2 regions of the Streptomyces sp. NPDC002276 genome follow, and region 1 is predicted to be linked to the other one. Evidence: riboswitches for the same ligand, from Rfam matches in the RefSeq annotation. Region 1 holds a riboswitch; the other holds the start of a gene.
The links. A riboswitch is a leader RNA that binds a small molecule or an ion and turns the genes downstream of it on or off. The one in region 1 is predicted to bind glycine.

Region 1 (4,169 bases):
CCTGTCGCAGCTGCACGGGGAGCGCGTCGACACCGGCGAGACACTCGTCGGGTCCAATCCCGCCGATGAGCTGGCCAGGCGGCGCAACCGGGCCGTCTGAGGGCCCGGCGGGAGCCGTAGCGGGGCATTGTCAGTGGCGTAGGGCAGCATCGGAGATGTGAGAACCGCGCCCACGATCCTGCATCTCGACATGGATGCCTTCTTCGCCTCGGCGGAGCAGGCGTCCAAGCCGAGCCTGCGCGGGAAGGCCGTCGTCGTGGGCGGGCTCGGACCACGCGGTGTGGTGGCCACCGCGTCGTACGAGGCGCGGGTCTTCGGGGTGAACTCGGCGATGCCCATGGCCCAGGCGCGCAGACTCGCTCCGAACGCCGCGTATCTCGTGCCGCGCTTCGGCTTCTACCGGTCGATCAGCGAGCAGGTGATGGCGCTGCTGCGGGCGCTGTCGCCGCTGGTGGAGCCGCTGAGCCTGGACGAGGCGTTCGTGGACCTGGAGGCCGGGGAGACGGCCTGGGACGCCGAGTCGGCGCGGCGGGCCGGGGAGCGGCTCCGAGCCGACATACGGGCCGTCACCGGGCTCACCGGCTCGGTCGGCCTCGCCGCCTCCAAGATGCTCGCGAAGATCGCCTCCGAGCGGGCCAAGCCCGACGGGCTGGTGCTGATCGAGCCCGGCACCGAGCGGGCGCTGCTGGGGCCGCTGTCGGTGCGCACGCTGCCGGGGGTCGGACCGGCGACGGGCGACCATCTGCGGCGGGCCGGGATCACCACGGTCGACGAGATCGCCGAGGCGGGCGAGGACGAGCTCGTACGGCTGGTCGGCAAGGCGCACGGGCACGGGCTGTACGCCATGGCGCTCGCGCACGACGAGCGGCCCGTGGTGGCCGAGCGGGAGACCAAGTCGGTGTCGGTCGAGGACACCTACGACGTGGACATCCACGACCGCATCCGAGTGGGTCTGGAGGTACAGCGCCTCGCCGACCGGTGTGTGCGGCGGCTGCGGGGCGCCGGGCTGTCGGGGCGGACGATCGTGCTCAAGGTGCGGCGGTACGACTTCTCGACGCTGACGCGGTCCGAGACCTTGCGTGGGCCCACCGACGATCCCGGGGTGGTGCGGGAGGCCGCGGCGCGCTTGTTGGACTCCGTGGACACCACGGGTGGGGTGCGGCTGCTCGGGGTGGGAGTCTCCGGGCTCGCCGACTACACGCAGGAGGACCTGTTCGCGCAGGCGGCGGGGGAGCAGGTCGACCTTCTTGAGGAGGAGCACACGGAGGAGGAAGTCGGCGGGGAGCAGGCGCCGCCCGTGGAGCGGCGCTGGCCCGCGGGTCACGACGTGCACCACTCCGGGTTCGGACACGGGTGGGTGCAGGGCAGCGGGCTGGGGCGGGTCACCGTGCGGTTCGAAACACCGGAGGATGCCGGGCCCGGACGGGTACGGACGTTCAGGACCGACGATCCCGAACTGGAGCCGGCGGAGCCACTGCCGTTGGTGACGCGGGACGCGAGTGAACTGACCGCAGCATCAGGGCAGTTGGTGGTGCCACCCCCGGAGCATCGAAGACCCGCCGCCCCTCCCGCCGCGTCGGCTCAAATGTCGTCCGAGCCCGCCAGTTTGCCGAAGTCGCGGTCCGGGAGGGAGGGCGGTGGGGCCACGTCGAGGCCGTAGTGGTGGTAGAGCTGGAGTTCCTGGTCGGGGGAGAGATGGCGGCCCACGCCGAAGTCGGGGGCGTCCTTGATCAGGGAGCGGTCGAAGGGGATGTGCAGGGTGCCCTCGATCAGTTCGCTGGGCTCCAGGGGGACGAAGGCGTCCCTGGAGAACAGGCCGGTGCGTATGGCCGCCCACTCCGGTACACCGGTCGCGTCGTCGAGGTAGACCTCGTCGATCGTGCCGATCTTGGCACCGCTGCGGTCGAACGCCTTGCGGCCGATCAGGTTGCGCGGATCGATATCGGTCTGCACGGGCCCTCCTCCTGGTCGCAACTCATCCGTAAACTCTACAAAAGAGCACATTCGGTCCGGTGGCCACTCGAAAGCTCGGCTTCACCGCTCGCTGGTAGGCTGGCGAGCGGCTGCTGACCCCGTGCGGGAGAGTCCTCCAGACTTCATCGGAGGCGCCGAAGGAGCAAATCCTCCCCGGAATCTCTCAGGCTCACGTACCGCACGGACGAGGTCACTCTGGAAAGCAGGGCGGGTGTCGGCGACGGCTCTCGCTCTCACCGACGGTGAAAGCCGGTGACCTTCGGGTGGCCGGTGAAGCTCTCAGGTTGAGATGACAGAGGGGGAGGCCGTCCGGGCACCCCGCTGTCGTGGTGCCCCCGAAGGTCGTGTCCGACCAGGAGGCCTCCCAGATGACCGTCCCTCGTACCTCGCTCTCCGAGCTCGAACAAGGCATTCCGTTCGAGCAGCGCCACATCGGTCCCGACCAGGAAGCGCGGGCCAAGATGCTCGCGCAGGTCGGCTACGGCTCGCTCGACGAGCTCACGGCCGCCGCGGTCCCCGATGTGATCAAGAACGCCGACTCCCTCGACCTGCCGGGCGCCCGCACCGAGGCCGAGGTGCTGGCCGAACTGCGTACCCTCGCGGACCGCAACGAGGTCATCGGTTCGATGATCGGCCTCGGGTACTACGGGACCTTCACCCCGCCCGTGATCCTGCGCAACGTCATGGAGAACCCGGCCTGGTACACGGCCTACACGCCGTACCAGCCGGAGATCTCCCAGGGGCGGCTCGAAGCCCTCCTCAACTTCCAGACCATGGTCGCCGACCTCACCGGACTGCCGACCTCCGGCGCCTCCCTCCTCGACGAGGGCACCGCCGCCGCCGAGGCCGTGGCCCTGTCGCGGCGCATGGGCAGGAACAAGAAGGGTCTGTTCCTGGTCGACGCGGACGCGCTGCCGCAGACCATCGCCGTGATCGAGACCCGCGCCGAGCCGGCCGGTGTCGAGGTCGTCGTCGCCGACCTCAGCGAGGGCATCCCGGCCGGGATCGCCGAGCGTGAGATCAACGGCGTGCTGGTCCAGTACCCGGGCGCCTCCGGTGCCGTACGCGACATCAAGCCGCTGATCGAGCAGGCGCACGCGCTCGGCGCGCTCGTCACCGTCGCCGCCGACCTCCTCGCGCTCACGCTGCTCAAGTCGCCGGGCGAGCTGGGGGCGGACATCGCGGTCGGTACGACGCAGCGCTTCGGGGTGCCGATGGGCTTCGGCGGGCCGCACGCCGGATACATGGCCGTGCACGAGAAGTTCGCGCGCAGCCTGCCCGGACGGCTCGTGGGCGTCTCTGTCGACGCCGACGGACACAAGGCCTACCGCCTCGCCCTCCAGACCCGCGAGCAGCACATCCGCCGCGAGAAGGCCACCAGCAACATCTGCACCGCGCAGGTCCTGCTCGCCGTCATGGCCGGGATGTACGCCGTCTACCACGGGCCCGAGGGGCTCAAGGGCATCGCGCGGCGGACGCACCGGTACGCCACGATCCTCGCCGCCGGGCTCACCGCCGGCGGTGTCGAGGTCGTGCACGGCGGCTACTTCGACACGCTGACCGCGCGCGTCCCCGGCCGGGCCGCCGAGGTCGTAGCCGCCGCCCGCGAGGACGGCGTCAACCTGTACCTCGTGGACGCGGACCAGGTGTCCATCGCCTGCGACGAGACCACCACGCGCGCCCAACTGGCCGCCGTATGGACCGCGTTCGGGGTCGACGGCGACATCGAGGCGCTGGACGCGACCGCCGAGGACACGCTGCCCGAGGCGCTGTTGCGGAACGACGCGTATCTGACGCACCCCGTGTTCCGGGACCACCGTTCCGAGACCGCGATGCTGCGCTACCTGCGCAAGCTGGCCGACCGGGACTACGCGCTCGACCGGGGCATGATCCCGCTGGGTTCCTGCACGATGAAGCTCAACGCGACCACCGAGATGGAGGCGGTCACCTGGCCCGAGTTCGGGCAGCTGCACCCCTTCGCGCCCGCCGAGCAGGCGCAGGGATACCTCACGCTCATCCGGGAGTTGGAGGAGCGGCTCGCCGAGGTCACCGGGTATGACAAGGTGTCGCTCCAGCCCAACGCCGGTTCGCAGGGCGAGTTGGCCGGGCTGCTGGCGGTGCGTGGGTACCACCGGGCCAACGGGGACGAGCAGCGGACCGTGTGTCTGATCCCGTCGTCCGCGCACGGCACGAAC
Region 2 (4,169 bases), on a different contig from region 1:
CGTTGGGGTCCAGCTTAAGCGCCCAATGGGTCGGGGCTCAGTGTCCGTTGGCGAGTGCGGGTCGTGTGCGGCTGGACGCGGAGTTTCTAGTGACCCTGTGTATAGAAGGGGCGCACTGTTTGCCGCATCCAGTCCGCCACCGGGTCCTGGGTCACATCCAGGAGGACCAGGTTTACCGGCCACTTGACCTCGGTCCTGGTGAGGGCCCGGGACAGGGCGTCCATCGGGACCGCCCTCAAGTCGCCCTCCCAGTTGGTCAGTTCGACGCCCACGAACATCACCGGGTCGGCGGTCTCGATCGCGGCCAGGCAGCGGCGGGCCGTGCCGACCACTCCGGTGCCCGCGAACTCGGCGGAGGCCGCGGCCAGGAAGTCGACCGGGTCGTCCTGCCAGTCGGGCTCGAAGAGGCGGACCCGGCCGCCGCTGGTCGGGCCGTCGAGGGCGGTGCGGCCGATGCGGCACAGCTCGGCCACGGCGGGGGGCGGGAGGGGGATGCCGACCACGCCGTCCGGGTTCACCGCGATGCCCACCTGCGGGGGCAGCCCGCGGGCGAACTCCACCGCGGGCGCGATCGTGAACGACAGATGCGAGCCGACGACCTGGCGGAACTGCTCCTCGGAGCTGAAGACCGGGACGAAGGCCTGGCCTTCGATGTCCAGGGTGGGCAGGTCCAGGGGTCCGCTGTGCGGGCCGCCGCCGCTGGGCAGCGGGACCCAGACGAAGCTGCGGGCCAGCACCTCGATGATCCGGCCGCCGGCCGAGGGCAGGCCGAGGGAGACCGAGAGCACCTCCTCCAGCTCGTTGCCGGGCCATCCGCCGTGCGGATGCGGGTGGGGGTACGCCTGACCGGGGAAGTCCGCCGGGAAGTCCATCTACCTACCGCCTGCTGGTGAAACCGCCTGCTGTAAACGTGCTGTGACGGAAAAGGCTAGCGGCTCAGCCCGCGAAGTCGATCCGGCGCAGCACGTCCGCCGCGTCCCGGTCCAGCAGCACCGCCGAGCCCACGCCGTGCGGCAGGTCGCCGCGCTCCACGGCGCGCAACAGGCGGGCGGCGGCCCGGCGGTGGCGCAGGAACGCGTACCGCGAGACACCCCGGCCGCGCTCGCGCTGGCCGTCCAGCGCGGTGTCCGGGCTGACGTCGAGGAACACCAGGTGCAGGGTGCCGCCGCGGCGGCGGGCGGCGCGGGCCAGCCAGCCGCGCACCCAGGTCTGGGTGCCGCAGTCGTGCACGACCGCTCCGGACGTGGAGCGCAGGGTGCGGTGCAGTCCCGTGTAGTGGGCGAGGCGGACCAGGGGGCGGTAGACCGCGTACGGGAGCAGATCCGATATGCGGGACATCCGGGTGTCCCAGCGGTCCCGGGCGTCCTGGCTGTCGACGCGGGCGCCGTCGCCCGGCACCGCGCGCCGCATCAGCGTGGACTTGCCGCTGCCGGGCAGGCCGGTGACCACGACGAGGTCACGGGGGCCGAAGCGGAGTCCGTGCGGGCTGCGGCCCGCGCGCTCGCGCAGGTCGCGGACGACCGGTGCCGGGCGGGCCGGGCATGCCTCTCCGGCCGGGGCCGCGGGCTGCTCGGGCACTGCTACGGCCGAGGTCGTGGCGTACACCGTGGTCCTTGTCACCGTGATCGTCCTCCCTGCGGGGTCAGGAAAGGTTCTCCCCAACGAACGTAAAGAGAAGGTAATGCACGGTGTCTCGCGGTTCCGTTCGCTTCCGGCCACAGGCCTGTTACAAAGCCTGTGCGATGATGTGCGCGCCTAACTGCATACCGGCCGCTTGAATCCGCGCGGGAGAGTCCCCAGGCATCTGTTGCTGGGGCGCCGAAGGAGCAAGTCCCTCCCTTGAATCTCTCAGGCCCAGTTACCGCGCGGGCGAGGCACATCTGAAAAGCGGACCGCCCGTCCCGGTGGTCCCACCCAAGGTGCAACCCATGGCCCGTGCGTGTCCCGCGCGGTCATGGCGAACCTCTCAGGTTCCGATGACAGATGGGGAGGAACGACCTCGCCGTCATGCCTTGGGAGACCGACCGATGAGCAGTACCGCCGCCCCCCGTCGTATCGCGCTCGACGCGCTGCACCGCTCGCTCGGTGCGACGATGACCGACTTCGCCGGCTGGGACATGCCGCTGCGCTACGGTTCCGAGCGCGACGAGCACCTCGCCGTCCGCACGAAGGCCGGCCTCTTCGACCTCTCCCACATGGGCGAGATCACGGTCACCGGACCGGAGGCGGCCCGACTCCTCAACTACGCGCTCGTCGGCGACATCGCCTCCGTGGGCGTCGGCCGCGCCCGCTACACCATGATCTGCCGTGCCGACGGCGGCATCCTCGACGACCTCATCGTCTACCGGCTGGCCGACACCGAATACATGGTTGTGGCCAACGCGTCCAACGCCCAGATTGTCCTGGACTCGTTGGTCGAGCGCGCCGAGGGCTTCGACGCGGTCGTCCGCGACGACCGTGACGCTTACGCGCTGCTCGCCGTCCAGGGCCCCGAGTCCCCCGGCATCCTCGCCTCGCTCACGGACGCCGACCTCGACGGCCTCAAGTACTACGCCGGTCTCCCCGGCACGGTCGCGGGCGTCCCCGCGCTGATCGCCCGCACCGGCTACACCGGCGAGGACGGCTTCGAGCTGTTCGTCTCCCCCGGCGACGCGGAGAAGCTGTGGCTGGCACTGACCGAGGCTGGGGCGCCGACCGGGCTGATCCCGTGCGGCCTGTCCTGCCGCGACACCCTCCGCCTGGAGGCCGGGATGCCGCTCTACGGCCACGAGTTGTCGACCTCCCTCACCCCCTTCGACGCCGGACTCGGCCGGGTCGTGAAGTTCGAGAAGGACGGCGACTTCGTCGGACGTACGGCCCTGGAGGCCGCCGCCGAACGCGCCGCCGCGCAGCCGCCGCGCGTCCTGGTCGGCCTGGTCGCCGAGGGCCGCCGGGTCCCGCGCGCCGGATACTCCGTGGTCGCCGACGGCCAGGTGATCGGCGAGATCACCTCCGGCGCCCCCTCCCCCACGCTGGGCAGGCCCATCGCGATGGCCTACGTCGACGCGGCGCACTCGGCGCCGGGTACGACCGGTGTCGGTGTGGACATCCGGGGCAGTCACGAGCCGTACGAGGTCGTGGCGCTGCCGTTCTACAAGCGCCAGAAGTGACAGTCGTCGTAGCGTCGGGTCCGTGACCGGGCGGATCACCGCTGCTCAACCACGCCCTCCGCGTCTCCCCCCTTCACCAGCACTCCACCGCGTACAGGAGAATTCACGCCATGAGCAACCACCCCGAGAATCTGCGGTACAGCAAGGAACACGAGTGGCTGACGGCCGCCGTCGACGGTGTCTCGACGGTCGGTATCACCGAGTTCGCGGCCAACGCGCTCGGCGATGTCGTCTACGCCCAGCTGCCCGAGGTCGGTACGACGGTGACGGCGGGCGAGTCCTGCGGCGAGCTGGAGTCGACCAAGTCGGTGTCAGACCTGTACGCACCGGTCACCGGTGAGGTCGTGGAGATCAACACGGCCGTCGTGGAGGAGCCCGCGCTGGTCAACTCCGAGCCCTTCGACGGCGGTTGGCTCTTCAAGGTACGGATCACGGACGAGCCCGGCGAGCTGCTCTCCGCGGACGAGTACACCGCCTTCACCACCGCCGCCGGCTGAGGAGTCGTAGAAACATGTCCGTCCTGAACACCCCGTTGCACGAGCTCGACCCGGACATCGCCGCCGCGGTCGACGCCGAGCTGCGCCGGCAGCAGTCCACGCTGGAGATGATCGCCTCGGAGAACTTCGCTCCGGTCGCGGTCATGGAGGCGCAGGGCTCGGTCCTCACCAACAAGTACGCCGAGGGATACCCGGGCCGTCGTTACTACGGCGGTTGCGAGTACGTCGACGTCGCCGAGCAGATCGCGATCGACCGGGTCAAGGAACTGTTCGGCGCCGAGTACGCCAACGTCCAGCCGCACTCGGGCGCCTCCGCGAACCAGGCCGCCCTGTTCGCGCTGGCCCAGCCCGGCGACACGATCCTCGGCCTCGACCTGGCGCACGGCGGCCACCTCACCCACGGGATGCGGCTGAACTTCTCCGGCAAGCAGTTCAACGTGGTCGCCTACCACGTGGACGCGGGGACCGGTCTGGTCGACATGGCCGAGCTGGAGAAGCTCGCCAAGGAGCACCGCCCGAAGGT

Region 2: another riboswitch for glycine. It lies ahead of gcvT (glycine cleavage system aminomethyltransferase GcvT); the one in region 1 lies ahead of gcvP (aminomethyl-transferring glycine dehydrogenase).

What each region holds. Positions count from the first base shown of each region.
Region 1 is NZ_JBSFCQ010000013.1:301,396-305,564, reverse strand. Features, by position in the region: gene ACWIHT_RS30835 (MerR family transcriptional regulator) at 1-100, shown strand, start outside; gene ACWIHT_RS30830 (DNA polymerase IV) at 158-1,660, shown strand; gene ACWIHT_RS30825 (PRC-barrel domain-containing protein) at 1,582-1,953, opposite strand; glycine riboswitch at 2,068-2,163, shown strand; gene gcvP (aminomethyl-transferring glycine dehydrogenase) at 2,343-4,169, shown strand, end outside.
Region 2 is NZ_JBSFCQ010000007.1:331,427-335,595, forward strand. Features, by position in the region: gene ACWIHT_RS20610 (enhanced serine sensitivity protein SseB) at 87-872, opposite strand; gene ACWIHT_RS20615 (AAA family ATPase) at 937-1,626, opposite strand; glycine riboswitch at 1,776-1,874, shown strand; glycine riboswitch at 1,875-1,993, shown strand; gene gcvT (glycine cleavage system aminomethyltransferase GcvT) at 2,028-3,149, shown strand; gene gcvH (glycine cleavage system protein GcvH) at 3,260-3,646, shown strand; gene glyA (serine hydroxymethyltransferase) at 3,661-4,169, shown strand, end outside.